Regions from separate parts of the Streptomyces sp. NPDC101191 genome, predicted to be linked through region 2. Evidence: predicted binding sites of a transcription regulator. Region 2 holds the regulator's gene; the other holds the start of a gene.

Region 1 (14,692 bases), on a different contig from region 2:
TCCGAGCCAACGACGGCACCGTCAACGGCGCCTGGAGCTCCGACTCCCCCGGCGCCGCCTGCCGGTTCGTCTACGACGACGAGAACCCCGCCGCCCCGGTCATCAGCTCGCCGGAATACCCGGCGGAGACCTGGTGGGTGGGCGGCGTCGGCGTCTACGGCAGCTTCACCATGGACTCGCCCTCGTCAGACGTCGCCGAATACCGATACACCTTCGAAGGCGGGCCGACCGGCACAGTCCGCCCCACCGAGCTGGGCGGACCGGCCACCATCCGCTTCGCTCCTCAGCGCCACGGCTCGCAGCGGCTCTACGCGGAGGCCCGGGACCGCTCCGGGCGCATGAGCCCTCCCACGTCCTACAACTTCTATGTGAAGGCTGCGAGCGCGCCGGTCGCCGAGTGGAAACTCGCCGACCCAGCAGGCTCCACCACGGCCGCCGCGGAGACCGGAAAGCCGGCCGAGGCAGGCAGCGGTGTGACCTTCGGCGGCCCCGCGCCCTTCGGTACCGGACTCACCACCGGCGCGACCCTCGACGGCAGCAGCCACGCCTACCTCACCACCGGAAGCCCTGCTGTCGACGCAGCCAAGACCTTCGCCGTCGGCGCCTGGGTACGGCCCGCGGAGACCGGCCGACCGATGACCGTGGCCAGCCAGGACTCCACCGGTAGAGCCGCGTACTCGCTGGGTCTCGACGCCCCGGTCGCCGGAACCGCCCGCTGGAGCTTCACCGTCGGTGACGCCAAGATCGAGGGCGGCGCCCCCGAGGTCGGGGAATGGGCCTACCTGCTCGGCCTCTACGACACCGAGACCGGCTACGCCCAGCTGTTCGTCAACGGCCACGAGGTCGGCAGCAAGGCCAAGGCCACGCCCACGGCCTCGGACGGGGCCTTCCAGATCGGCCGGATCCGCGCCAAGACCGGCTACAAGCACCGTTGGAACGGCGCCCTCGGCGACGTCCGCGTGTACGACCGGCTCGTGGTGCCGGCCGAGGTGTCCGAGCTCGCGCGTCGCAAGCCGAAGCTCCTCGGCCACTGGTCGTTCAGCACCGAGGCCGACGGTGCCACGCCCGAGCAGAACGGCGGCGCGCCGCTGAAGCTCACGCCCGGCGCGACGATCTACCGGAACACGAACGACAGCTGCATTCCCGACATCGATCCCGACTGCACCTACCAGCGGCCGCCGCTCGTCGGCGAGGGCAACCTGCGGCTGGACGGCGACACCGGTTACGCGGCCACCGACGGCCCCGTCGTGGACACCGGCGACAGCTTCACCATCGGCGTCCGCGTCCGGATCGCCGACGAGGACGCCACACGACCGATGACCGTGCTCTCCCAGGCTGGTGAGCACACCGACGCATTCAAGCTGCGCTACGAGCCGACGACGTACTCGTGGCAGCTGATCGTGCCCGAGCGGGACGAGGCGGGCGCGCCGGAGAGGGTCGTCGCACGGGCCGAAATGCCCTCCGGCAGCAGCGGATGGGGAATCCATCTCGCCGTGGTCTACGACGACGCCACCGACACGCTGACGCTCTACACCGACAGCTACACCGATGCCGGAGCGACCGTCCACCTGCCCAACGGCTGGAAGAGCACCGGCGCCCTCACGGTGGGCCGCGGCCGGACCGCCGACGGCTGGGGCGAGTACGTCAAGGGCGACGTCGACGAGCTTCAGGCCTACCAGGGTGCCCTGAAGGACGTCCTGGGCATGGGCTGGGAGACCGACCCCTGCCTCTGCACGGACTGATCCGTCATCACCCCGCCTCTGCCCGCGGGCGCCGCGGTACCAGGCAGAAGGGGTGGCCGGCCGGGTCCGTGAGGACGAGGAAGCGCTCCGGGTCCGGCTGGTGGGCCGGCCGGGCGGCGCCGAGGGCCAGGAGGCGGGCCTCCGCCTCCGCCAGGTCGTCGACGTCGAAGTCCAGGTGGAGCTGCTGGGGTTGCTCCTGGCCGGGCCAGCGCGGCGGAACGTAGTCCGTCACGCGCTGGAAGCCGAGGAGGAGGCCGCCCTCGCGCTGCACCCCGGCGAACTCCTCGTGGTTCCTGGGGTGGAGGGGCAGGCCGGTCGCCCGGTGGTAGAAGTCGGCGAGCGCCGGCGGGTCGGCGCAGTCGAGGGTGATCGCGGAGAGCTCCATGGCCTCACCCTAGGCACGACCCCTCCCCCGCCGGGCCGGAATTCACCGCGACCGCGGGCGCGCGAGCACCTAACCTGGCCGCATGGGCCATGGGAAGACCTCGTACGTGTGTCTGCCGTGCCGCGCCTCGTACAAGCAGCCGTACGACGCATGGCGCGAGCGGCGCTGTCCGCGCTGCGCGCGGGTGATGATCCATGCCGGGTCGGCGTTCGCGCCGCCGCCGCGCCGGGACCGGAACGCCTGGCGGGCGCTGTCCGTCGTGCTGAACGCGGGGATCGGTTTCCACAAGTCCTGCTGCGGCGGCCCGGGTTACCGGCCGCGCACCCTCGCCGAGGTGAAGGCCCGCATGGCGTACGCCCGCCGTACCGGCGAGCCCGCCGCCCGGGCCCTCCTGCGGTACGACCTGCCCTGACGGCCGGGTCCGGGCGTCACGCCATGAGGCGCAGGTGGGCCGCTAGGCGGTCGTACTGCTCGCGGATCCCCGTCTCCATCCCCGCCGCCAGCGCCTGGTCGCGGATCTCCGTCGTCGGCCAGAAGGACGTGCTGGTCAGGGCGGTGCCGCCGTCAGGGGTGGCGTCGAAGGAGAGGATCACGCGGACCGGGTCGGCGTCCGGCATCTGCTCGAAGATCTCCGTGTAGACGAGGCGCTCGGCCGGGACGATGTCCTCGTACGTGCCGGAGAAGACGATCTCCTGGCCCTCCGGGGTCCGCTGGCCCCAGCGCCACGCGCCGCCCGGGCGCAGATCGATGTCGCAGACGGACATGGTCAGGGAGGCGAGGCCGTACCAGGCGCGGACGTGCTCGGGGCGCGTCCACGCCTCCCACACGCGCCGCACGGGGGCGTCGAAGGTGCGGGTGACGACCAGCTCGCGGTCCGCCGGTGTGGTGAGCAGCGTGATCATGACGTACTCCGCCTCCCGCTTCCGTTCCGGGACTCCGGGCCGGGGGATTGCGTTCCGGGCTCTCTCCCCAGCATCGCCCCTCCGTCTGTCGCTCGCAGGACTCCCGCCTACCCGGCAATCCAGTGAACATGTTCAATCCCCAGGCGATATCGTGCGTACCACGCGGCCCGCACGCCTCTCGTGCACCGCCTTTTCTGACCTGTGGGGGGTCCCTTTCATGCGCACCACGCGCACACGTCCGCACGCCCTCGTGCGTGCGGCCACCGTCTTCGCCCTGGCGGCAGGCGTGGCCCTGCCCGCCGTCGTCACGGCTCCGGCCGCGTACGCGGCGACCGTCAGCCAGACCACCACCCTGGACGACGGCCGGCTGACCGTCGGCCTGCCCGGCGACGCCCTGTGGGTGAAGGTGAGCGTCCTCGCCTCCGCCGCCCCGGACGCCGCCGTCCTCGCCTCGACGGACGAGCTCGGCCTGACGGCCTACTCCGCCTGGACCACCGAAGCGCCGATCCGGCTCCCCGAGGGCACCGCCCTCGGGGACTACCCGCTCGCCGTCGAGTACCGGCTGCCCGGCGGCACCGTGCAGCGCTGGACCGGCGGCACCTTCGCCTACCGGCTGCACACCGGGGTCGCCGCCGCCTCCTTCGACCGCACGACCACCAGCTACGACCGCCGGGACGTCGTCCTGTCCGGCAGGGCCACCACCTGGAACCCGGCCACGGGCACGACCACCCCGGCCGCCGAGGGCACCTCGGTCAAGGTCACGCTGAACCTGAGCGACGCCTTCTCCAGAACCCAGACCCGGACCACCACGGTCGCCACCGCGGCGGACGGCACCTTCTCGCTGCCCTTCACCGCGGACGACGAGATCACCGGCGGCAAGGCCGAGGTCGTGTCCGCCGCCGCCGACACCGACCCCGTGGCACCGCGCGGCATCCCCGCCGTGGGTGTGGAGAAGCTGAAGTACCGGATCACCTCGGACTCGGGCAGGTTCCGTGTCTCCGCCGGAACGGACGTCAACGTCCAGGGCCGCGTGGAGCGCCTGACCGAGGCCGGCTGGCAGGGCTTCGCCGGCGTCCCGGTCGTCACCACCGGCGCCGAGCCGTACCCGTACACCAAGGCGCTCGCCCCGCTCGGCGGCGGCGACACGGCGGCGGACGGCTCCTTCGCCTACCCGGCCCGGGTCCAGTACACGACGGGCAAGCTGTACACGCTGCCGAAGCCGTCGGTCTACTTCGCCCGCGAGATGACCCACCTGTACGACGTCGCGGACATCGCGGTGCCGCAGCAGTTCACGTACAGCAGCGCCACGACCACCCTGAACGAGTACGGCTGGGTGAAGGCGCGGGGGCGTCTCGGCGCCGGCAGCACGTACTGCGACACCAAGCCCGACTGGGTCGCGCTGCAGGTCTCCCTGGACAACGGGCGCACCTGGCGCACCATGAAGTCCGGCTACGTCGACACCGGCTGCTGGTACGACCTCGGCGCCTGGGGCTACGTCAACGCCGTCTACCGGATCTACCACCCGGAGAGCGACCGCTACGTCGCCAAGAACACCGCGAACATCCGCCTGTCCCGCATCCCCACCCGGATCGTCAACGTCACCTACAGCCCCTCGCGGCCGCAGGTCAACGGCAAGATGACCGTCAAGGGTGTGGTGCAGCAGCAGGTGAACGGGGTCTGGAAGGCCCTGCCGGGCGCGCGGCTGACGCTGTACGTCAAGCCCAAGGGCGACCCGAGCTGGTACTGGGCCGCCAAGAACATCGCCACCGGCTCCAACGGCGCCTTCAGCGTCACCACCACCACCTACGGCGACGGCACCTGGGGCCTGGGCACGCAGCCCCGCACCGGCTACTTCTACAGCGAGTCGAGGAACTTCTATGTCGATGCGCGCTGACCTCCGGCTCTCCGCCGTCTCCCTCGTCACGGCGCTCGTCCTGGGCGCCGGCGCGGCCCCGGCCCTCGCCGAGGAGCCGGCCCCGACCGTCGGCGTCGGACGGGCCGTGACCGTCGACACCCAGCGCGGCACCTTCCGGGTGACCGCGTGGACCGACGCACCGCAGGCCACCGTCACCTCGGTGTCCGCCAAGGTCCGGCAGGGCGACACCGTCCTCGCCGACCTGCCCTCGCTCGTCGAGAACCCTTCGAGCCGGGGCACGTTCGCCCTGCCGGAGGAGTCGGCGCTCAAGCTCACCGAGGACGGCGGCACCATCCCGGCACTCGGCCGGTACGCGATCGACGTGACGGCCACCGACTCGCTCGGCAACACCGTCACGCGGGCGAACGCGGGCACCCTCGACTTCACCCTGCGGCCGGTCCTGACCAGCTTCGACGTCGGCGTCTCCACCTGGGCCGACCGCAACATCCACCCGCAGGGCACCCTGGTCGGCATCCAGCCCGGATCCCTCGACCAGGTGCCGCTGCCCGGCCGCTCGGTGTCGTTCCGGCTCGGCTGGGACGAGACCGCGATCGGGACCGCCGTGACCGACGCCACCGGCGCCTTCACCGCCGCTCCGATCCCGCTGACCACGCGCTACGCCTGGTACCGGGCCGAGTTCAGCGAGAACGGCGACGAGGTGCACGGCCTCGGGGCGCGCACCGACGACGCCGACGTGCGGACCAGGAGGATGGCCCTCACCGCCACCGCCGACAAGACGCTCGCGGTGAACGGCGAGACCGTCACCGTCACCGGCCGGGTCACCGACCCGGCGGACGGCTCCCCGGTCGCCGACGAGCCGCTGGAGGCGCTGCTGGGCGGCGGGGTTCCGCTGGCCGTACGCACCGACGCGGAGGGCCGGTTCACCGCGCGGCTCGTCGCCGCTCCGGGCCCGGACCACACCGGATGGAGCGTCAGGGGCACCGGCGTGTTCCAGGAGGGGCTGTACGCGAACGGTGCGCTCGCCATGCCGAAGGACACCCGCACGAACCTCGTCGCCTACCGGCTCGACAGCAACGGGCGGCTCACGGCGTGGGGCCAGTTCCGCTCCCCGTACGAGACGTGGGCGGGCTACATGACCGACCAGACGGTGCTCCTGGAGCAGTCCCCGGACGGGCTGACCGGCTGGAAGAAGGTCGCCTCGACCCCGATCACCACCGATGTGCGGCGGTCGTTCGCCGTCGGCGTGGCCACCAGGGGCGGCTGGTTCCGGCTGCACAGCCTCGGCTCGTCGATGTACGCGGAGTCCGTGAGCCGGACCTTCCAGGTGGCCCGGACCTCCACCCGGGTGCTGTCGGTGGACGCCACGCCGGAGCCCGTCCGCAAGGGCGCCGAGATCACGGTGACGGCCACGGTGCAGCACGACCAGGCGGGCTGGAAGCCGCTGGCCGGCCAGCAGGTGCAGCTGCGCTTCGCCGCGTGGGGCTCCCAGACCTGGAAGACCGTCGCCTGGGGCCGCACCTCGGCCACGGGCAGGGCGAGCCTGAAGGCGCGGACCTCGGTGGACGGGACGTACACCGTCGTCTACGTCGGTGACGCCTCGCACTTCGACTCCACCGGCCGGGGCGACTACGTCGACGTGCGCTGACGCCCGGCCCCCGGGCCGGATCCGGGGGGGCGACGTGCGCCGGCCCCCGGCCCCCGGCCCGCGGCCCCCGGCCCCCGGCCCCCGGCCCCCGGCCCGGATCCGGGGCACACGACTGAAGGGCGGCACCCCCACGGGGTGCCGCCCTTCGGCGTTCAGCGATGAACCGCCGATCCTCTACGAGGATCAGAAGTCCATGTCACCGCCCGGCATGCCGCCGCCGGCCGGCGCCGCGGCCTTCTCCGGCTTGTCGGCGATGACGGCCTCGGTGGTGAGGAACAGGGCCGCGATGGAGGCGGCGTTCTGCAGCGCGGAGCGCGTCACCTTGGCCGGGTCGAGGATGCCCTCGGCGATCATGTCGACGTACTCACCGGTCGCGGCGTTCAGACCGTGACCGACGGGGAGGTTGCGCACCTTCTCCACGACGACGCCACCCTCGAGACCACCGTTGACGGCGATCTGCTTGAGCGGGGCCTCCAGGGCCAGCTTGACGGCGTTGGCACCGGTGGCCTCGTCGCCGTCCAGCTCCAGCTTCTCGAAGACCGCGGAGGCCTGCAGCAGGGCCACGCCACCACCGGCGACGATGCCCTCCTCGACGGCCGCCTTCGCGTTGCGAACGGCGTCCTCGATGCGGTGCTTGCGCTCCTTGAGCTCGACCTCGGTCGCGGCACCGGCCTTGATGACGGCGACGCCACCGGCGAGCTTCGCCAGGCGCTCCTGGAGCTTCTCGCGGTCGTAGTCCGAGTCGGAGTTCTCGATCTCGGCGCGGATCTGGTTCACGCGACCGGCGACCTGCTCGCTGTCACCGGCACCGTCGACGATGGTGGTCTCGTCCTTGGTGATGACGACCTTGCGGGCGCGGCCCAGCAGGTCCAGGCCGGCGTTCTCGAGCTTGAGACCGACCTCCTCGGAGATGACCGTGCCGCCGGTGAGGATGGCGATGTCGTTCAGCATGGCCTTGCGGCGGTCGCCGAAGCCCGGGGCCTTGACGGCGACGGACTTGAAGGTGCCACGGATCTTGTTGACGACCAGGGTCGACAGGGCCTCGCCCTCGACGTCCTCGGCGATGATCAGCAGCGGCTTGCCCGACTGCATGACCTTCTCGAGGAGCGGGAGCAGGTCCTTCACCGAGGAGACCTTGGAGTTGACGATGAGGATGTACGGGTCCTCGAGCGCGGCCTCCATGCGCTCCATGTCGGTCGCGAAGTACGCCGAGATGTAGCCCTTGTCGAAGCGCATACCCTCGGTGAGCTCCAGCTCCAGACCGAAGGTCTGGGACTCCTCGACGGTGATGACGCCTTCCTTGCCGACCTTGTCCATCGCCTCGGCGATGAGCTCGCCGATCTGGGTGTCGGCGGCGGAGATGGAGGCGGTGGAGGCGATCTGCTCCTTCGTCTCGACCTCCTTCGCCTGGTCGAGCAGCGCACCGGAGACGGCCTCGACGGCCTTCTCGATGCCGCGCTTGAGGGCCATCGGGTTGGCGCCGGCGGCGACGTTGCGCAGGCCCTCACGGACCAGCGCCTGGGCGAGAACGGTGGCGGTGGTCGTACCGTCGCCGGCGACGTCGTCCGTCTTCTTGGCGACTTCCTTGACCAGCTCGGCGCCGATCTTCTCGTACGGGTCCTCGAGCTCGATCTCCTTGGCGATGGAGACACCATCGTTGGTGATCGTGGGGGCGCCCCACTTCTTCTCGAGGACGACGTTGCGACCCTTGGGGCCGAGGGTGACCTTGACGGCGTCAGCGAGCTGGTTCATGCCGCGCTCGAGACCGCGCCGGGCCTCCTCGTCGAACGCGATGATCTTGGCCATGTGAAGTGGTCCTCCCGGACATGGGGTGGATAACGCTCCTGGACCTGGCCGACGCCCGCGACGGACGGTCCCGCGCTCCTCGTGGTTCCTTGCCCCACTCGGTCGGCGACCTCGTCTGCCCGATCCTCGTAGCACTCTCACCTTCAGAGTGCTAACGCCAATGATTAGCACTCGACCCATGCGAGTGCAAGCGACTCAGGTGGATCCGCCGCCCTCGACCCATCTCTCGGCGCACGCGCGGCGCACGCGCGGGCGCACCTGTCCGGACACGCGCGAGGGGTCCGCATCCCAGTGGGATGCGGACCCCTCGACGGAAGTGCGTCGGTGGCCGATCGCGCCGCGCTCAGACGGCGAGCTTGACCATGTCCGCCTGCGGACCCTTCTGGCCCTGCGAGATCTCGAACTCGACCCGCTGACCCTCTTCGAGGGTGCGGTACCCGTCCATCTGGATCGCGCTGTAGTGGACGAAAACATCCGCACCACCGTCGACCGCGATGAAGCCGTAGCCCTTCTCCGCGTTGAACCACTTGACGGTGCCCTGAGCCATGCCTAACTCCCCTATTACTGGCCCTTGCGCGGGGCCGCACTTCGCGGACCCGGGTCAGACCCTGCGCCGGAACGCGTCGACCGCGGCTGAATGTATCTGCCCAACTGCCCTCTGCAACAGGTCAATCGGACGAGAATTCTGGGCACGGTGGAAAGGGGAATTGGGGAGAATCCCCGGAATTCCGGGGCAAGTCGGGCCCGGCAAAACGCGCAGAAGGTACACAAGGCGCGGGCACTTTGGCTGCTTCTTGTCGCGCGGAGACGCATTCTCATATGCGCCTGGCATGAGCAGCGGAGGGGACTTCCCCAACTCTACCGCGCTCAACCATACAGAATTACCCCTTCCGCTTCTTCTGGCGGAAGGGGCAATTCAGGTATTGCGGATACCCGTGAGTACGGCCCTGCGGCCGCCGGCACGGTGCGCGACGGTCAGCCGCCGGCGACGGCCGGGATGATGGAGACGCCCGCGCCGTCCGGCGTCGCGGTCTCCAGGCCCTGCTCGAAGCGCACGTCGTCGTCGTTCACGTACACGTTGACGAAGCGGCGCAGCTTGCCCTGGTCGTCCAGGACGCGGGCCGCGATGCCCGTGTGGTTCTTCTCCAGGTCGGCGATGACCTCGGCGAGGGTCCCGCCCTCGGCGGGCACCTCGGACTGCCCGCCGGTGTAGGTGCGGAGGATGGTGGGGATGCGGACGTTCACGGCCATGGCTGTCTTCGTACCTCTCGGTTTCAGTGGGCCAGGCCCGCGTCGCGGAACGCGTCCAGGCTCGGGCGGATCGTGGCGGTCGCCTGCGAGGTCTCGGCCACGGCGTCCAGGGTCTTGAGGCCGTCGCCGGTGTTGAGGACCACCGTCGTCAGCGTGGGGTCGATCAGACCGTTCTCGACGAGCTTCCTCGTCACGCCGACGGTCACGCCGCCCGCGGTCTCGGCGAAGATGCCCTCGGTGCGGGCGAGGATCTTGATGGCGTCGACGACCTGCTCGTCGTTCACGTCCTCCACGGCACCGCCGGTGCGGCGGGCGATGTCGAGCACGTAGGGGCCGTCGGCCGGGTTGCCGATCGCCAGCGACTTGGCGATGGTGTTCGGCTTCTGCGGGCGGACCACGTCGTGACCGGCCTTGAAGGCGGCGGAGACCGGGGAGCAGCCCTCGGCCTGGGCGCCGAAGATCTTGTACGGCTTGTCCTCGACCAGGCCCAGCTTGATGAGCTCCTGCAGACCCTTGTCGATCTTCGTGAGCTGCGAGCCGGAGGCGATCGGGATGACGAGCTGGTCCGGGATGACCCAGCCGAGCTGCTCGCAGATCTCGTACGCGAGCGTCTTCGAGCCCTCGCCGTAGTACGGGCGGAGGTTGACGTTCACGAAGCCCCAGCCCTCGCCGAGCGGGTCGCCGATGAGCTCCGAGCAGAAGCGGTTGACGTCGTCGTAGTTGCCCTCGATGGCCACCAGGTCGCCGCCGTAGACACCGGCCATGACGACCTTGCCCTGCTCCAGGTCGTGCGGGATGAACACGCAGGAGCGGAAGCCGGCCCGGGCGGCGGCGGCGCCGACGGCGCCGGCCAGGTTGCCGGTGGACGAGCAGGACAGGGTGGTGAAGCCGAAGGCGCGGGCGGCCTCGATGGCCTGCGCGACGACCCGGTCCTTGAAGGAGTGGGTCGGGTTGCCGGAGTCGTCCTTGACGAAGAGCCTGCCGGGCTCGACGCCGATCTCGCGGGCGAGGTTGTCGGCCTGGACGAGCTTGGTCCACCCGGGGTTCAGGTTGGGCTTCTCGGCGACGTCGGCCGGGACGGGCAGCAGCGGGGCGTAGCGCCAGATGTTGGCGGGGCCGGCCTCGATCTGCTTGCGCAGGGCCTCGGGGTCACCGGTGGGCAGGTCGTAGGCGACCTCGAGCGGACCGAAACAGAGCTCACAGGCAAAGATCGGGCCGAGCGGGAAGGATTCACCGCATTCGCGACAGGAGAGTCCGGAAGCGGGACCGAGATCGACGGTGGTTCCGGGTGCGACGGTCTGTACAGCCATGGAGGCGAGGCCCTTTCTCCTCATCTTCCTCATGACGCATTTCGCCATGAGACGGATTTGGCACCTTCCCTAGCCGGGAGCCTCGCGCTGAAAGCTGCGCCCGTCAGGACTCCACCTGGGGTGGTGACCGTGAGACGGGTGGGCGAGTAACCGACTGGAGGGTTGCCGGGGCTTCAACGGGCCGTTTCCCTCTGCCCCTCTGGATGAGCGGTATTCGATTGTGAGACGCGGTCGGCACCCCGACATGCATCGGGCATCCGCGTTGTTCAAGACTGTAACCGAAGGCTTCCGAGGTGGAGACGGTCGTCCGATCCGCGAGATGGAGATCACGTTGCTGGAAGAAGTGGAGCGCTGGCTGACCCGGCGGTCCTGGTCCGTGGCCGACCGTCCGCTGGAGCGGATCCTCGCCGCCAAGCGGGGGACGAAGGTCAGCGTCGTCCTGCCCGCGCTGAACGAGGAGGCGACGGTCGGCGCGATCGTCTCCGTCATCCGCCACGAGCTGATGACCCCGGCGGTGCCGCTGGTGGACGAGCTGGTGGTGATCGACTCGGGCTCGACCGACCGTACGGCGGAGGTGGCCGCGGCGGCCGGCGCGCGGGTGGTGGCGCGCGACGAGATCCTGCCCCGCATACCGGCGGTGCCGGGCAAGGGCGAAGTCCTGTGGCGGTCACTGATGGTGACGAGCGGGGACGTCGTCTGCTTCGTGGACGCGGACCTGCGGGACTTCTCGGCGGACTTCGTCACCGGGATCGTGGGGCCGCTGCTCACCGATCCGGACGTCGACTTCGTGAAGGCCATGTACGACCGCCCGCTCGGCGCCGAGTTCGACGGGCTCACCTCGGGGAGGCCCCCCGGCCAGGGCGGCCGCGTGACGGAGCTGGTGGCCCGGCCGCTGCTCAATCTGCACTGGCCGCGGCTCGCCGGATTCGTCCAGCCGCTGGGCGGCGAGTACGCGGCCCGCCGCTCGCTGCTGGAGCGGCTCCCCTTCCCGGTCGGTTACGGAGTGGAGCTGGGCCTCCTCGTGGACGCGCTGCACACGGTCGGCCTGGACGCGCTCGCCCAGGTGGACGTGGGGGTGCGCAAGCACCGGCACCAGGACGGCCTGGCGCTCGGCCGGATGGCGGCGGCGATCTACCGGACGGCCCAGCTGCGCCTGTCACGGGGGCACCTGGTGCGGCCGCGGCTCACGCAGTTCGAGCGCGGCGAGGACGGCTTCACGCCGCACACGTACGCGGTGGACACGGAGGAGCGGCCCCCGATGGTGGAGATCGCGGAGTACGCGGAGCGCCGCGTGGCGTAACACCGGATAATGATCATTTCTGACTAGATTTCCGTTTCATGCGGTTCAGACCTGAAACGGGAATCCTGTTGGCGACGCTCGGCATGGCGGCCGGAGCGCTGACGCTCACCGGGGCCGCCGCGGCCGCCGCCGTCCCGGGCGGGGCCGTCCCGGGCGGGGCCGCGTGGGCCCCGCGGGCCGCCCATGAGACCACGCACGCGGGTGACGCCCTGGCCGGGAACCCGGCCGCCGTCGGCTCCGCGACACCCGGCCGGCCCGGCCCCGCCCCGGACCCGAAGCCGTCCCCGTCGGCCCCGTCCGTACCCCCGTCCTCGCAGCGCGCCCCGGCCGCCCCGAACAGCGGCCCGCACGCCGGTCCGCACGCCGGTCCGAATGCCGGTCCGAACGGCGACGGCCAAGGTGGGGTGACGGCGCATACGGGCGAGCGCGTGTGGCTGCTCGGCGGGCTGGGGCTCGCGCTGGCGGCGACGGGCGTGGTGGCCAGGGCGGCGATCAGGAGCCGCACGGAGAGCAGCCGCACGGAGCCCTGACCGGCGACCGCGCCCCGGGCGCGCCGACCCGCGCGCCGCACCAGGCCCTGATCCGGCCCCACCCGCCCCCGCCGGGCCCGTCTGGCGCGAATCCGTACGTCTCGAATCCGCACGTTTGAGCGTTTACCGGACGGGCTAGGTTCGCCATATGGCTTCTGTCCTCGTGGCATCGAACCGCGGCCCGGTCTCCTACACCGTGCGTGACGACGGCGCCCTGGAGACCCGGCGGGGCGGCGGCGGGCTCGTCTCGGGTCTCAGCGCCGTCGCGTCGGAGGGCGCTGCGGAGGACGGGCTCTGGGTGTGCGCGGCCCTGAGCGACGCCGACCGCGAGGCGGTGCGGCGCGGGGTGGCCGAGCCGGGCGTCCGGATGCTGGACATCGACCCGGAGGTGTACGCCGACGCGTACAACGGCATCGCGAACTCGGTGCTGTGGTTCCTCCACCACCATCTGTACGACATCCCGCGCGAGCCCGTCTTCGACGCGGCCTTCCGCCGCCGCTGGGAGTCGTACCGCGCCTACAACCGCGCCTTCGCCGAGGCCCTCGCCGAAGCGGCCGACGAGGGCGCGGCGGTGCTCGTGCAGGACTACCACCTGGCGCTGGTGCCCGGGCAGCTGCGGACGCTGCGCCCCGACCTGCGGATCGCACACTTCACGCACACGCCGTGGGCCTCGCCGCAGTACCTGGGGATGCTCCCGGACGACGTGCACCACGAGCTGGTCGAGGGCATGCTCGGCGCCGACGAGGTCGGCTTCCACACCCGGGCCTGGGCGTCCGCCTTCCTCGCCGACCCGCTGGTCGAGCGGGCCGCCGACGCCACGCGCGTCGCGGTGCACCCGCTCGGCGTGGACGCCGAGGAGCTGCGCGCGCTCGCCCACCGCCCCGAGGTCGACGAACGCCTCGCGGCACTGCGGGCCGAGGTCGGCGACCGGAAGACGATCGTCCGCGTCGACCGCACCGAGCTGTCCAAGAACATCCTGCGCGGCCTGCTCGCCTACCGGGAGCTGCTGACCACCCGCCCCGAGTGGCGCGGCCGGGTCGTCCACCTCGCCTCCGCCTACCCCTCCCGGCAGGACCTGGAGGTCTACCGCGCGTACACGGCCTCGGTGGGCGAGCTCGCGGAGCGGATCAACGAGGAGTTCGGCACGCCGGACTGGCGGCCCGTCCTGGTCTCCGTCCAGGACGACTTCACCCGCTCCCTCGCCGCGTACCGGATGGCCGACGTCGCCCTGGTCAACCCGGTGCGCGACGGCATGAACCTGGTCGCCAAGGAGATCCCGGTGGTCTCCGACGCGGGCTGCGCCCTGGTGCTGTCCCGGGAGGCGGGCGCGTACGAGGAGCTGCGCGCCGACGCCCTCACCGTGAACCCGTACGACGTGACGGGCACCGCCGAGGCGCTGCACGAGGCCCTCTCGATGCCGGCCCCGGAACGCGCCGACCGCACGAAGCGCCTCGCGGCGGCGGCGACGGCACTCCCGCCCCAGCGCTGGTTCCTGGACCAGCTGGAAGCACTGCGGGCCCTCTGACGGAAGATCTACCGGATAGACCCCTCCTCGCGGGCGGGTCTTTCGTGCCAGACTCTGCGCCGATCGTTCCCCCAGGCGATCCGTTCACCCACAACGGAACCATGCGCACCATGCGTCCTACGCATGCGAGCGAAGGGATCGCACCACGTGAAAAAGATTGTCGTGGGCATGACTATCGGGTCGGCGCTCACCGCACTCCTCGCCGCCGGCCTCACCCCGGCCGCCGCGCAGGAATCCCGGGACGGCGGCACCGGCGCCACCACGGCGCCCCGCGCGGACAACCGCCCCGGACCGCTCACCAAGCAGCGCAGCGAGCTGCGCGAGAAGGCGATCGACCTGGTCGCCAAGGGCAAGGCGAAGGCGAACGCCCGCGGCGTCGTCGAGGTCGCGCCCGGCAAGTTCGCCGAGACGACGACCACG
Region 2 (14,692 bases):
GGCCTTGGGTACGGGCATCAGGAAACGTTCTGTCTCTTCGGTACGGGGACCCTCATCAGGTCCTGGGCAATACTCAGCTCCCCCTCGAACCCGGCCGCCCGCGCCTGCCGCTCGAACTCCTCCGGCTCGGCGTACCGCTGCGAGAAGTGCGTCAGCACGAGGTGCCGTACGCCCGCGTCCCGGGCGACCGCCGCCGCCTGACCGGCCGTCAGGTGTCCGTGGTCGGTGGCGAGCCGGACGTCCTCGTCGAGGAAGGTCGACTCGATGACGAGCATGTCGGCGCCGTCGGCGAGCGCGTACACCCCGTCGCACAGCCGGGTGTCCATGACGAACGCGAACCGCTGCCCGCGCCGCACCTCGCTCACGTCCTCCAGCGTGACGCCGCCGAGGACGCCCTCGCGCTGGATCCGCCCCACGTCGGGGCCCTTGATGCCGTGCGCGGCGAGCCGCTCCGGCAGCAGCCGGCGCCCGTCGGGCTCGGTGAGCCGGTAGCCGTACGACTCCACGGGGTGCGAGAGCAGGCGCGCGTCGAGCGTGTACGCGTCCGTGACGGCGAGCGCCCCGTCGGCGGCGACCGGCTCCTCGACCAGAAGCACGGTCTCGCGGTAGGCCGTCGCGTACCGCAGGCGCTCGAAGTACTGCTGCCCGCTCGCCGGGTAGTGCGCGGTGACCGGGTGCGGGACCTGGTCGAGGTTGATCCGCTGGATCACCCCGGCCAGCCCCAGCGAGTGGTCGCCGTGGAAGTGCGTGACGCAGATCCGGTTCAGGTCGTGCGCCGCGACCCCGGCCCGGAGCATCTGCCGCTGGGTGCCCTCACCGGGGTCGAAGAGGATGCCGGTCCCGTCCCAGCGCAGCAGGTAGCCGTTGTGGTTGCGGTGCCGGGTGGGTACCTGGCTGGCCGTGCCGAGGACGACCAGTTCGCGTACGGACAAGGGGGGCGTCCCGGTCTATCCGGGCGGCCAGTTGAGGCCGCGGCCGCCGAGGACGTGGGCGTGCGCGTGGAACACGGTCTGGCCGGCACCGGCGCCGGTGTTGAAGACGATGCGGAAGCCGCTTCCGTCGACCTTCTCCTGAGCCGCGATCTCGCCGGCCTCGCGCAGCACGTCGGCGGCGACGGTCGGCGCGGCGGCCGCGAGGGAGGCGGCGTCCGGGTAGTGCAGGCGCGGGATGACCAGGACGTGGGTCGGCGCCTGCGGGTTGATGTCGCGGAACGCGAGGGTCGTCTCCGTCTCGCGCACGATCGTCGCCGGGACCTCCCCTTCCGCGATCTTGCAGAACAGGCAGTCGCTCTGCGGCTCTCCGGCCATGGCCCGGGCCTCCTCGCCTCCGTCGATCATCCGTACACGCGCATGCTATCGGGCACCACGAGCTCCCCGCCGACGCCCGCCGCCCGGGCCGCGCCACGCGCCGGGTGCGGCCTGACCGGGAGGACGAACGCCGGGCGGTGCCACGCGCGCCGGGTCGGCCTGACCGGCAGGACGAACACCGGACCGCGCCACGCGCGCCGGGTGCGGCCTGACCGGGGGACGACCGCCGGACCGCGCCACGCGCGCCGGGTGCGGCCTGACCGGGGGACGAACACCGGACCGCGCCACGCGCCGGGTGCGGCCTGACCGGGGACGACCGTTAGGACCAGCGTCCCGTGCGGCCGAGCACCAGCGCCGCGGCCGCCGTCCCCGCGGTGGAGGTGCGCAGGACGCTGTGCCCGAGGCGGTACGGCCGGGCGCCGGCGCCCTCGAAGAGCGCCAACTCCTCCGGGGACACCCCGCCTTCGGGCCCCACGACGAGCACGATGGACCCCTTGTCCGGCAGCCCGGCGGTGGCGAGCGCACCGCTCGGGTGGTCCCGGTCCTCGTGCAGGACGGCCGCGAAGTCGGCCTCCGCGAGCAGCGCGGCGACCTGCTTGGACGACATCGGGTCGGCCACCTCGGGGAAGCGGGTGCGGCGCGACTGCTTGCCGGCCTCGCGCGCGGTCGCCCGCCACTTCGCGAGCGCCTTCAGACCGCGGTCGCCCTTCCACTGCGTGATGCACCGGGACGCGGCCCACGGCACGATCGCGTCCACGCCGGTCTCCGTCATGATCTCGACGGCCAGTTCGCCGCGGTCGCCCTTGGGCAGGGCCTGGACGACCGTCACGCGCGGCTCGGGTCCGGGCTCCTCGTGGTCCGCGGAGACCCGCACGGTCAGCTGGTCCTTGCCCTCGGCGGACACCACGACGCACTCGGCCCAGCGCCCCCGTCCGTCGGTCAGCACGAGCTCCTCGCCCGAGCGCAGCCGCTTCACGGAGACGGCGTGCCGGCCCTCGGGCCCGTCGAGGAGGAAGCTGCCGCTCCCGGGAACGGTGTCGACGACGAAGACGGGTGCGGTCACGAGGTGCTCCTGGTAGGTGGGGTGCCGGTGGTACGGGTGGTACCGCCGGCATCGCCGGTGGTGGCGCTGCTTGCGAGCCCGGAGAGGGCGGAGTGGAGTTCTTCGACGAGGACCTCGACCAGCCGGCCGGCCGGGAGCTCCCGCGCCATCCGGTGCCCCTGCCCGGCCCACAGGGCCATCCCCTGCGGGTCGCCGGCGATCGCGGCGGCCCTGCGCAGCGGGGCGGTGAGGTGGTGCACCTCGGGGTACGCGGCGGGGGCGTAGGGCCCGTGCTCGCGCAGGAAGCGGTTGACGAGCCCCCGCGCCGGGCGCCCGGAGAAGGCCCGGGTGAACTCGGTGTGGGTGAACAGCGGGTCCGTGAGGGCCCGCTTGTGCAGCGGATGCGCCCCCGACTCGGGACAGGGGAGGAACGCGGTGCCGAGCTGCGCGGCGTCGGCGCCCGCGGCGAGCACGGCGGCGATCTGCCGGCCGCGCATGATCCCGCCGGTCGCGACGAGGGGCAGCCGCACGGCCTCACGGACCTCGGTGAGCAGCGGCAGCAGTCCCCGCCCGCGGCCCGGGGCGGGCCCGTCGGCCGGGTCGTCGCGGTGGGTGCCCTGGTGCCCGCCCGCCTCGGCGCCCTGCACACAGACCGCCCCGGCTCCGGCGCGCTCGGCGGTCCGGGCCTCCTCGACGGACGTGACGGTGGCGATCGTGAACGTACCGACCCGGGCGAAGGCGTCGAGCGCGTCGCGGTCGGGGCAGCCGAAGGTGAAGGAGACGACCGGCACGGGGTCGTCGAGGAGGATCGCCACCTTCGCGTCGTAGGCGTCGTCCCGCCCCTGGTCGGCGTCGCCGAGCGGCGTCTCGTACCAGGTGGCCTCGCCCGCGAGCTGGTGCCGGTAGACCTCGACGGCGGCGGGATCGGCGGGCTGCCCGCCGGGCGGCATGAGGAGGTTGACCCCGAAGGGCCGCGCGGTGAGCGCGCGTACCTGCTTGACCTCCTGGTACAGCCCGCCCGCGGTCTTGTACCCCCCGGCCAGGAACCCGAGCGCCCCCGCCTCGCACACGGCCCCGACGAGCTCGGGACAGGAGGCGCCACCCGCCATCGGGGCCTGCACGATCGGGTGACGAGAGAGATCGTTCAGTGCGGTGGACATGCAGGCATCGTGCCATGCCGGAAGGACCCGGCCGAATCGGTACGGGAGGGGTACGCGGTGGACGCGGGAGCGGTGCGAGAGGGGCCCGCGACCACGCCGCCCGCCCGAAATGCCCCCACCGTGCGGCGAGGCCCGCGGTCCCGGACAACGCGGACGAGGACGGCGCGGCGCATGCGGCCGCCACGACCGCGGAACCCGCCCCGCGGGGAACGCGAAAGGGCGGTCCCGCGGGAAACGCGGGACCGCCCCTTCGCTCGTACCGCCGGCGCCTCAGCGCCCGTTGAACGCGTCCTTCAGACGCGAGAACAGGCCCTGCTGTCCCGGCTGGAACTGCCCTGTCGGGCGCTCCTCGCCGCGCAGCTGGGACAGCTCGCGCAGCAGGCGCTCCTGCTCCGGGTCGAGCTTCGTCGGGGTCTGCACCTCGACGTGGACGATCAGGTCGCCCCGGCCGTTGCCCCGCAGGTGCGTGACACCGCGGCCGTGCAGCGGGATCGACTGGCCGGACTGGGTGCCCGGACGGATGTCGACGTCCTCCAGTCCGTCCAGCGTCTGCAGCTGCACCTTCGTGCCGAGCGCGGCCGCCGTCATCGGGATGGTGACCGTGCAGTGCAGGTCGTCGCCACGCCGCTGGAAGACCTCGTGCGGGACCTCGTGGATCTCCACGTACAGGTCGCCGGCGGGGCCGCCGCCGGGGCCGACCTCGCCCTCGCCCGCGAGCTGGATGCGGGTGCCGTTGTCGACACCGGCCGGGATCTTGACCGTGAGCGTACGGCGGGACCGCACGCGCCCGTCGCCCGCGCACTCGGGGCACGGGGTCGGGACCACGGTGCCGAAGCCCTGGCACTGCGGGCAGGGGCGCGACGTCATGACCTGGCCCAGGAAGGACCGGGTGACCTGGGAGACCTCGCCACGGCCGCGGCACATGTCACAGGTCTGCGCGGTGGTGCCGGGCGCGGCGCCCTCGCCGGAGCAGGTGGTGCAGACGACGGCCGTGTCGACCTGGATGTCCTTGGTGGTGCCGAAGGCCGCCTCGTCGAGGGTGATCTCCAGGCGGATCATCGCGTCCTGGCCGCGCCGGGTGCGCGAGCGCGGCCCGCGCTGGGACGCCGTACCGAAGAAGGCGTCCATGATGTCCGAGAAGTTCCCGAAGCCGCCCGCGCCGAAGCCGCCGGCACCGCCGCCGCCGCCGGCTGCGGACAAGGGGTCCCCGCCGAGGTCGAAGACCTGCTTCTTCTGCGGGTCCGAGAGGACCTCGTAGGCGGCGTTGATCTCCTTGAACCGCTCCTGCGTCTTCGGGTCCGGATTCACGTCCGGGTGAAGCTCACGGGCAAGACGGCGGAAGGCCTTCTTGATCTCGTCCTGCGACGCGTCGCGGCGTACGCCGAGTACGGCGTAGTAGTCGGTGGCCACTTACGACTCCGCCAGGATCTGTCCGACGTAACGTGCCACTGCGCGTACCGCTCCCATCGTTCCGGGGTAGTCCATGCGGGTCGGTCCGACCACGCCGAGTTTGGCGACTGCCTCGCCGCCGGAACCGTAGCCGACCGAGACGACCGACGTGGACGTCAGTCCCTCGTGGGCGTTCTCGTGCCCGATGCGTACGGTCATGCCCGATTCCTTGGCCTCGCCCAGCAGCTTGAGGAGCACGACCTGCTCCTCGAGCGCTTCCAGGACGGGCCTGATCGTCAGGGGGAAGTCGTGTCCGAAGCGGGTCAGATTGGCGGTGCCGCCGATCATGAGCCGCTCCTCCTGCTCCTCGACGAGGGTCTCCAGGAGGGTCGCGAGCACGGTCGTGACCGTGCCGCGGTCCTCGATCTCCTCGAAGGAGTCCGGCAGATCCTGCACCAGCTGCGGCACGTCGGCGAACCGGCGGCCGACGACCCGGCTGTTGAGCCGGGCCCGCAGGTCGGCCAGGGAGTTCTCGCCGAAGGGGGCCGGGCAGTCGATGACCCGCTGCTCGACCCGGCCGGTGTCGGTGATGAGCACCAGCATCAGCCGGGCGGGGGCCAGCGACAGCAGCTCCACGTGCCGGACCGTCGAACGGGTCAGCGACGGGTACTGCACGACGGCGACCTGCCGGGTCAGCTGCGCGAGCAGGCGGACCGTGCGGCCGACGACGTCGTCGAGGTCGACGGCTCCGTCGAGGAAGTTGTGGATCGCCCGCCGCTCCGGGGTCGAGAGCGGCTTGACGCCCGCGAGCCGGTCCACGAAGAGGCGGTAGCCCTTGTCGGTGGGGATGCGGCCGGCGCTGGTGTGAGGCTGGGCGATGTAGCCCTCCTCCTCCAGGACCGCCATGTCGTTGCGCACGGTGGCGGGCGACACGCCGAGCCTGTGGCGCTCGGTCAACGCCTTGGAGCCGACCGGCTCCTCCGTCCCGACGTAGTCCTGGACGATGGCGCGCAGCACCTCGAGTCTGCGTTCGCTGAGCATCGCGCGCACCTCCAGCTGTCGATCCGGTTCCGGTTGCTCCACTTTTGGCACTCGCCCTGCCCGAGTGCCAGGAATCCCCCGGCCAGTGTACGGCGGCGCACATCGCTCCTGGCAAGGAGGCGGGGTCGGAGCGGTCGGAGCGGATAGCGTCGCGTCATGGATCTGGAACGGGAAGACGTGTCGGCGGAGCGGTGGGAAGAGCAGGGCTGGGAGCGCCTCGGCAAGGGGGTGGGACGCCGCCGGATGCCGGGCTGGGACGCCACGGTGGGCCTGGTCGTCGGCCGGGACGCGGTCCTGCTGTACGACACGGGCGCCACCCTCGTGCAGGGCGCCGAACTGCGCGCGCAGGTGGCGTCGATCACAGGCGGCCGGAGGGTGACGCATGTCGCACTCAGCCATCCCCACTTCGACCACGTCCTCGGCACGGCGGTCTTCGCGGGGGCGGAGGTCTTCGGCGCGGTGGGCATGGACGCGCTGCTGCGCCGGGAGGCGGAGGAGCTGCGCCGGGACGCGGTGCAGCAGGGGGTGGACGAGCAGGCCGCGGCGGAGGCCGCCGAGGTCCTGGTCGCCCCGCGCCACACGGTCTCGGGCGAGTGGACCCTCGACCTGGGCGGACGCCAGGTCCTGCTCGCGAACGTCGGCCCCGGCCACTCGGGCCACGACCTGGCGCTCCTCGTGCCGGGCGAGCGGGAGATCGTCTTCTGCGGCGACCTGGTGGAGGAGTCGGGCGAGCCGCAGGCGGGCCCGGACGCGATTCCGTCCCGCTGGCCGGCCGCCCTCGACCGCCTGCTGTCCCTGGCCGGCGAGGACGCGCTCTACGTGCCGGGCCACGGCGCGTTGGTGGACGCGGACTTCGTCCGACGCCAGCGCGATGAACTGGCACGCCGCTTCGAGGTGTCGTAGCGTCGCCCGAATGCGCAGCTACAACCCGGATCTGACGCCTCCTTGGAAGAAGTCGGCTCCCGTGCCGGAGGTCCCGGCCGACCACGACCTCGTCGTCGAAGAGGTCTCGACGGGCTTCTGCGGGGCGGTGATCCGCTGCGAGGCGGGCACGGTCACCCTGGAGGACCGCTTCGGCAAGCACCGGGTCTTCCCGCTGGAACCGCGCGGCTTCCTCCTGGAGGGCCGGGTCGTCACCCTGGTCCGCCCCTCCCGGCCGGCACCGTCCCGCCCCGCCCGTACGGCCTCCGGCTCGGTCGCCGTCCCGGGCGCCCGGGCGCGCGTCGCGCGGGCGGGCCGCATCTACGTGGAGGGCCGCCACGACGCCGAGCTGGTGGAGCGGGTGTGGGGCGACGACCTGCGCATCGAAGGCGTGGTCGTGGAGTACCTGGAGGGCGTCGACGACCTCCCGGCCATCGTCGCCGACTTCGCCCCGGCCCCGGACGCCCGCCTGGGCGTCCTGGTGGACCATCTCGTGGAGGGCTCCAAGGAGTCCCGTATCGCCGCCCGCGTCACCTCGCCCGACGTCCTGGTCGTCGGCCACCCGTACATCGACGTCTGGGAGGCCGTGAAGCCCTCCTCGGTCGGCATCCGCGCCTGGCCGACGGTCCCCCGCGGCCAGGACTGGAAGACCGGCGTCTGCCGCGCCCTGGGCTGGCCCGAGAACACGGGCGCGGCCTGGCAGCACATCCTGTCGAGGGTCCACTCCTACAAGGACCTGGAACCGGCGCTCCTGGGCCGGGTCGAGGAACTCATCGACTTCGTCACGGCCCCGTAAGCGCTGCGCCGCCTCGACTCCCCTGCGGGCCCGCCCGATCCTGCGGTCGCGGCGCCCCGCAGGGGAGTCCAGGACTTCAGCGTCCGGCCGCCGGCCGGCGGCCCCTCCGTGACGCCGGCCCGGCCGCCTACGCCGTCCGCACGGGGGCCGCCGCGTCCCGGCACGGGAGAGCGCGCTCCGCGGGCCTGGGTCCGTGAGGCCCGGCCCGGGTCCCGTGCGGCCCCGGCCCTGGTCGGTCAGTCCACCAGGTCTCGGTCCACCCGGTCGCGGACCACCAGGTCTCAGTCCACCCGGTCGCGGACCACCAGATCTCAGTCCACCAGGTCGCGGACCACCGCGTCGGCCAGCAGCCGCCCCCGCAGCGTCAGCACGGCCAGCCCCTCGGCGTACGGCCCGGGGTCGAGGAGGCCGTCGGCGAGGGCCCGCTCGGCCGCGGCGAGCCCGGCCGGGCGCAGCAGCCCGAGAGGGCAGCCCTCCCGCAGCCGCAGCTCCAGGAGCACCCGCTCCACCCGCCGGTCCTCCTCGGTCAGGAGCTCGCGCCCCGCTCCGGGCGACTTACCGGCCCCCAGCGCCGCCGCGTACGCGCCCGGGTGCTTGACGTTCCACCACCGGACCCCGCCCACGTGGCTGTGGGCGCCCGGTCCGGCGCCCCACCAGTCGGCACCGCGCCAGTAGAGCTCGTTGTGGAGGCAGCGGCCGGCGTCGGAAGTGGCCCAGTTGGACACCTCGTACCACGCGTACCCCGCTCCGGACAGCACGTCCTCGGCGATGAGATAGCGGTCGGCGTGCACGTCGTCGTCGGTCATCGGTATCTCACCGCGCCGGATGCGCCGCGCGAGCTGGGTGCCCTCCTCCACGATGAGCGCGTAGGCGCTGACGTGGTCCGGCCCGGCCCCGATCGCCGCGTCCAGCGAGGCCCGCCAGTCGTCGTCGGACTCGCCGGGCGTGCCGTAGATGAGGTCCAGATTGACGTGCTCGAAGCCGGCCGCGCGCGCCTCGGCGACGCACGCCTCGGGACGCCCTGGTGTGTGGCTGCGGTCGAGGACCTTCAGCACGTGCTGCCGGGCGCTCTGCATGCCGAAGGAGATCCGGTTGAAGCCGCCCTCGCGCAGGGTCGCCAGATACGCGGGGTCGACGGACTCCGGATTCGCCTCCGTCGTCACCTCGGCGTCGTCCGCGAGCCCGAACTCGTCCCGGATCACCGCGAGCATGGACACGAGATCGCCCGCGTCGAGCAGAGTGGGGGTGCCGCCGCCGACGAAGACGGTCCGCACCGGACGCGGGTCGTCGCCGAGGACCTTGCGCGCGAGCCGGATCTCCTCGGCCACCTGCCCCGCGTAGTTGTCCCGGGAGGCGAGCACGCCGCCGGCACCACGCAGCTCGCTCGCGGTGTAGGTGTTGAAGTCGCAGTAGCCGCACCGGGTGGCGCAGTACGGCACGTGCAGATAGAACCCGAGCGGTCGCTCCCCGGCGCCCTGCAGGGCGCTCACGGGCAGCGCACCGTCCTCGGGCATGGGCTCACCATCGGGCAGTACGGAAGGCATGAGCCCATTGTCCCGTACCGCCCGGGGTAGGCCCCGCGCCTGTGGACAACTCCGGAAGGCCCAGGTCAGGCCGGTGGGGCCCGACAGGGCCCGTCAGATCAGCCCGAACCGTACGGCTCGGCGTCACCGGCCCGGCGTCACCGGCGGCCCTGCCCGTCGTGGCGGCGCATGCCGGGCGGGACGGGTCTGCCGGCGCATGCCGGACGGGAGGGGCCTGCCGGGGCTGCCGGGCGGGACGGGCCTGCCGGGCTGGACGCGCCTGCCGGGGGCCTCCCGCACGTGACAGGGCTGCCGGACGGGACGGGGCCGTTCGGCACCGTCACGCCCGCTCGGCCCCGTCACGCCCGCTCGGCCCCGTCACGCCCGCTCGGCCCCGTCCGGCCCGGTCGGCCGGTCAGGCCTCCCGCGACCCCGCGTACATCTCGTCGATCAGGTGCTGGTAGGTCCGCTCCACCACCGGTCGCTTCATCTTCAGGCTCGGCGTGAGCTCGCCGTGCTCGACGTCGAGGTCGCGCGGCAGGAGCCGGAACTTCTTGATCGTCTGCCAGCGCTGCAGCCCCTCGTTGAGGCGGCCGACGTACCCCTCGATCAGCTGCTCGACCTGCGGGGAGGCGACGACCTCCGCGTAGGACCTGCCGCCGAGGCCGTGCTCGGCGGCCCAGCCGAGGATGGCGGGCTCGTCGAGGGCGATGAGGGCGCTGCAGTAGTTCCGGTCGGCGCCGAGCACCACGATGTTGGAGACGAACGGGCAGACGGCCTTGAACTGGCCCTCGATCTCCGTCGGGGCGATGTACTTGCCGCCGGAGGTCTTGAAGAGGTCCTTCTTGCGGTCGGTGATGCGCAGGTAGCCGTCGGCGGACAGCTCGCCGATGTCGCCGGTGTGGAACCAGCCGTCCGGCTCCAGGACCTCCGCGGTCTTCTCCGGCAGGCCGTGGTAGCCCTCCATCACGCCGGGGCTGCGCAGCAGGATCTCGCCGTCGTCGGCGATGCGGACCTCGGTGCCGGGCAGCGGCTTGCCGACCGTGCCGGTGCGGTAGGCCTCGCCGGGGTTGACGAAGGACGCGGCGGAGGACTCCGTGAGGCCGTAGCCCTCCAGGATGTGGATGCCGGCGCCGGAGAAGAAGTAGCCGATCTCCGGGGCGAGCGCGACGGAGCCGGAGACGGCGGCGCGCAGCCGGCCGCCGAAGGCCTCGCGGAGCTTCTTGTAGACGAGCGCGTCGGCGACCTTGTGCTTGGCGGCGAGGCCGAAGGGCGCGGAGGCGGTGCCGGTGCGGCGGAAGTTGTCCTGGGTGACCTTGGCGTACTCGCGGGCGACGCCGGCCGCCCACTGGAAGATCTTGTACTTGGCCGCGCCGCCCTCGCGGGCCTTGGCGGCGACGCCGTTGTAGACCTTCTCGAAGATGCGCGGGACGGCGGCCATGTAGGTGGGCTGCACGACCGGCAGGTTCACGATGATCTTGTCGATGCGGCCGTCGACGGCGGTGACGTGGCCGACCTCGATCTGGCCGGAGGTGAGCACCTTGCCGAAGACGTGGGCCAGCGGCAGCCAGAGGTACTGCACGTCGTCCTGGGTGACCAGGCCGGTGGCCGCGATGGCCTTGGCCATGTACGACCAGTTGTCGTGCGGGAGGCGGACGCCCTTGGGGCGGCCGGTGGTGCCCGAGGTGTAGATGAGGGTGGCGAGCTGGTCGGCGGTGATCGCCCCGACGCGCTCCTTCACGACCTCCGGGTGCTTCTCCAGGTACGCCTTGCCGCGCGCCTCCAGGTCGGCGAGGGTGAGCACCCACTCGTCCGAGGTGTCCGCGCCCTCGGCGTCGATGACGACGACGTGGTGGAGCTTCGGCAGGTCGGCGCGGCACTCGACGGCCTTGGCGAGCTGTGCGGCGTTCTCCGCGATCAGGACGCGCGAGTCGGAGTCGGAGAGGATGAACGCCGACTCCTCGGCGTTGGTCTGCGGGTAGATCGTGGTGACGGCCGCGCCGGCGCACATCACGCCGAGGTCGGCGAGGATCCACTCGACCCGCGTCGAGGAGGCGAGGGCGACCCGCTCCTCCGGCTGGACGCCGAGGTCGATGAGGCCGGCCGCGATGCCGTAGACGCGCTCGGCGGCCTGCGCCCAGCTGAGCGACTTCCAGTCGTCCGGTCCCTGGTCGGAGGCGGCGGGAACCGGGTAGCGGTAGGCCTCCGCGTCCGGCGTCCGCTCGACTCGCTCAAGGAAGAGGGTCGCCACGGACGGCGGCCGGTTCTCGATCAGGGTCTGTGTGTCGCTCACGACGTCCTCCGGGCGGCGGCGGTGCGGTCAGGCGGTGGGCCGGACAGTGCGTAACTAACTGGCGAGTAACCTTCGAGCGGCTTCAGAGTAGAGCGCCGGGGACTGGCGCGTAAGGGCTTGCATATAACGAACGAGTCTGCACGCACTCGGCGTACAGACCCGTTCGGTGGACATGTCGGTGTACGAGGCAGCTACTTCACGGCCTCGACGGCGGCTACTTCTTCGCCTTGCCGCCCGCCGCGTCGTCGCTCGACAGGACGGCGATGAACGCCTCCTGCGGGACCTCGACGGAGCCGACCATCTTCATCCGCTTCTTGCCTTCCTTCTGCTTCTCCAGCAGCTTCCGCTTACGGGAGATGTCACCGCCGTAGCACTTGGCGAGGACGTCCTTGCGGATGGCGCGGATGGTCTCACGGGCGATGACCCGGGAGCCGATGGCCGCCTGGATGGGCACCTCGAAGGCCTGCCGCGGGATGAGCTCGCGCAGCTTGGCGACGAGCCGCACACCGTAGGCGTACGCGGCGTCCTTGTGGGTGACGGCGGAGAAGGCGTCGACCTTGTCGCCGTGCAGCAGGATGTCGACCTTGACCAGGCTGGAGGCCTGCTCGCCGGTGGGCTCGTAGTCGAGCGAGGCGTAGCCGCGGGTCTTGGACTTCAGCTGGTCGAAGAAGTCGAAGACGATCTCGGCCAGCGGCAGGGTGTAGCGGATCTCGACGCGGTCCTCGGAGAGGTAGTCCATGCCGAGGAGGGTGCCGCGCCGGGTCTGGCACAGCTCCATGATCGAGCCGATGAACTCGGTGGGCGCGAGGATCGTGGCGCGCACGACCGGCTCGTGCACCTCGTTGATCTTGCCCTCGGGGAACTCGCTCGGATTGGTGACCGTGTGCTCGGTGCCGTCCTCCATGACCACGCGGTAGACCACGTTGGGGGCGGTGGCGATCAGGTCGAGGCCGAACTCGCGCTCCAGGCGCTCGCGGATGACGTCGAGGTGGAGCAGGCCCAGGAAGCCGACGCGGAAGCCGAAGCCGAGGGCCGCGGAGGTCTCCGGCTCGTAGACCAGCGCGGCGTCGTTGAGCTGGAGCTTGTCGAGGGCCTCTCGGAGGTCGGGGTACTCCGAGCCGTCCAGCGGGTAGAGGCCCGAGAAGACCATCGGCTTCGGGTCCTTGTAGCCGCCGAGCGCCTCGGTGGCGCCCTTGGCCTGCGAGGTGATCGTGTCACCGACCTTGGACTGGCGGACGTCCTTCACGCCGGTGATGAGGTAGCCCACCTCGCCGACGCCGAGGCCGTCGGACGGCGTCATCTCCGGAGAGGAGACGCCGATCTCCAGGAGCTCGTGGGTGGCGCCGGTCGACATCATCCGGATGCGCTCGCGCTTGTTGAGCTGGCCGTCGACGACACGGACGTACGTCACGACGCCGCGGTAGGAGTCGTAGACCGAGTCGAAGATCATCGCGCGGGCGGGGGCGTCCGCGTCGCCCACCGGGGCCGGGATGTCCCGGACGGCCCGGTCGAGCAGCGCCTCGACACCCAGGCCGGTCTTGGCGGAGACCTTGAGCACGTCCTCCGGCTGGCAGCCGATGAGGTTGGCCAGCTCCTCCGCGAACTTCTCCGGCTGGGCGGCCGGGAGGTCGATCTTGTTGAGCACCGGGACGATGGTGAGCTCGTTCTCCATCGCCAGGTAGAGGTTGGCGAGAGTCTGCGCCTCGATGCCCTGGGCGGCGTCCACCAGCAGGATCGTGCCCTCACAGGCTGCCAGCGAACGCGACACCTCGTACGTGAAGTCGACGTGCCCGGGGGTGTCGATCATGTTCAGGATGTGCGTGCGGCCCTGGTCCGGCCCCTCGGTGGGGGCCCAGGGCAGACGGACCGCCTGGGACTTGATCGTGATGCCGCGCTCACGCTCGATGTCCATCCGGTCGAGATACTGGGCGCGCATCTGCCGCTGGTCGACCACACCGGTCAGCTGGAGCATCCGGTCGGCAAGCGTGGACTTGCCGTGGTCGATGTGCGCGATGATGCAGAAATTGCGGATCAGAGCCGGGTCGGTACGGCTCGGCTCGGGCACGTTGGTAGGAGTCGCGGGCACGCAGGGTTCTCGTCTCGGGCGATGTTCAGAACGGATACGTAGGCTCCATGGTCCCATGACTGTGGGCCGGTGCTCGGTTTGGGCGGCCTGGGGAGCGGCTGATAACGTGGACGGCTGTGCCTCGTGTGCCCTCTCAGCTGCGCGGTACATCCTGAAGAAACATCGAACCTGTAAAGGCTCTTTTCGTGGCGAACATCAAGTCCCAGATCAAGCGGAACAAGACCAACGAGAAGGCGCGCCTGCGCAACAAGGCCGTCAAGTCGTCGCTCAAGACCGCGATCCGCAAGGCCCGTGAGGCTGTCGCCGCCGGCGACCTCGAGAAGGCGACCGTTGCCGCTCGTGCCGCCGCGCGTCAGCTCGACAAGGCTGTCTCGAAGGGTGTCATCCACAAGAACGCCGCCGCCAACAAGAAGTCGGCGCTGGCCACCAAGGTTGCCTCCCTTCAGGGCTGAGCTCTGATGTGACACGGCCGCACGGGAACCAGCGGGCCCTCTAACCGCTCCCGCCCGGCCACCCGGCTCCGTACGCGAGACGCGTTCGCCACGCGTGTACGAGCCACAAGCTTGAACGCCGAAGGCCCCGCCGCCCTCCTTCCCCAGGAGGCGACGGGGCCTTCGCCGTACGGGGCGGGCGTGCGTAGGCTCACCGCATGACCGACTTCCTGCCTCTTCTCGTGATCGCCGCGGCGCTCGCCGGGGTGCTGGGCCTGCTGGCCCGCCTGGCCGTCGTGGTGCGCCGCAGGGGCACGGCGGGCGCGGCGATCACGGCGGCGCTGGCCGCGCACGACGAGGCGTTCAGGATCACGGCGCACGAGTCGTACGTGGAGGTCCAGGCGCAGGCCGAGCGCAAGGCTCCGCTGCTGTCACCCGACCCCTGGGCCGCGCGCACCCCGCTGCCGCCCCGGCGCCGTCCGAGCCTCCTCGCCCGCGCGGCACGCCGCACCGGACGCCTGGGCCGCAGGGCCCAGCGCGGCGGTGCGCGCCACAGCGACTGACCACCCGGGCGTCGCGCCTGGGGCGCCGGGGTCGTGATCCGGGCGCTTGGGCCGTGGCTCTGGCCCTTGGGTCGTGGCCCGGGGGGCGGGTGGTGGCCTGGGGGCTGGGCCGTGGTCCGGGGGCCCGGAACGTGGTCCGG

Evidence for each region. Region 2 encodes HrcA, which represses chaperone genes, less so after heat shock. Its sites were predicted from a motif close to TTNGCACTCNGNNNNNCNGAGTGCNAA; they were not measured.
Region 1: the regulator HrcA is predicted to act here: its motif matches at 8,521-8,547, upstream of groL (chaperonin GroEL).

The regions. Positions count from the first base shown of each region.
Region 1 is NZ_JBIWOU010000005.1:543,944-558,635, forward strand. It holds gene ACIRQF_RS22335 (LamG-like jellyroll fold domain-containing protein) at 1-1,742, shown strand, start outside; gene ACIRQF_RS22340 (VOC family protein) at 1,750-2,127, opposite strand; gene ACIRQF_RS22345 (deoxyxylulose-5-phosphate synthase) at 2,210-2,539, shown strand; gene ACIRQF_RS22350 (SRPBCC domain-containing protein) at 2,556-3,029, opposite strand; gene ACIRQF_RS22355 (hypothetical protein) at 3,247-4,923, shown strand; gene ACIRQF_RS22360 (hypothetical protein) at 4,913-6,550, shown strand; gene groL (chaperonin GroEL) at 6,734-8,356, opposite strand; gene ACIRQF_RS22370 (cold-shock protein) at 8,700-8,903, opposite strand; gene ACIRQF_RS22375 (MoaD/ThiS family protein) at 9,332-9,607, opposite strand; gene thrC (threonine synthase) at 9,631-10,941, opposite strand; SAM riboswitch class I at 10,935-11,127, opposite strand; gene ACIRQF_RS22385 (glucosyl-3-phosphoglycerate synthase) at 11,249-12,217, shown strand; gene ACIRQF_RS22390 (hypothetical protein) at 12,256-12,747, shown strand; gene ACIRQF_RS22395 (trehalose-6-phosphate synthase) at 12,896-14,272, shown strand; gene ACIRQF_RS22400 (immune inhibitor A domain-containing protein) at 14,441-14,692, shown strand, end outside.
Region 2 is NZ_JBIWOU010000010.1:84,468-99,159, reverse strand. It holds gene ACIRQF_RS32145 (adenosine deaminase) at 1-18, opposite strand, end outside; gene ACIRQF_RS32140 (ribonuclease Z) at 18-932, opposite strand; gene ACIRQF_RS32135 (histidine triad nucleotide-binding protein) at 948-1,307, opposite strand; gene ACIRQF_RS32130 (16S rRNA (uracil(1498)-N(3))-methyltransferase) at 1,627-2,370, opposite strand; gene ACIRQF_RS32125 (nitronate monooxygenase) at 2,367-3,509, opposite strand; gene dnaJ (molecular chaperone DnaJ) at 3,780-4,919, opposite strand; gene hrcA (heat-inducible transcriptional repressor HrcA) at 4,920-5,939, opposite strand; gene ACIRQF_RS32110 (MBL fold metallo-hydrolase) at 6,096-6,842, shown strand; gene ACIRQF_RS32105 (DUF3097 domain-containing protein) at 6,853-7,656, shown strand; gene hemW (radical SAM family heme chaperone HemW) at 7,968-9,200, opposite strand; gene ACIRQF_RS32095 (AMP-dependent synthetase/ligase) at 9,595-11,472, opposite strand; gene lepA (translation elongation factor 4) at 11,687-13,558, opposite strand; gene rpsT (30S ribosomal protein S20) at 13,744-14,010, shown strand; gene ACIRQF_RS32080 (hypothetical protein) at 14,208-14,552, shown strand.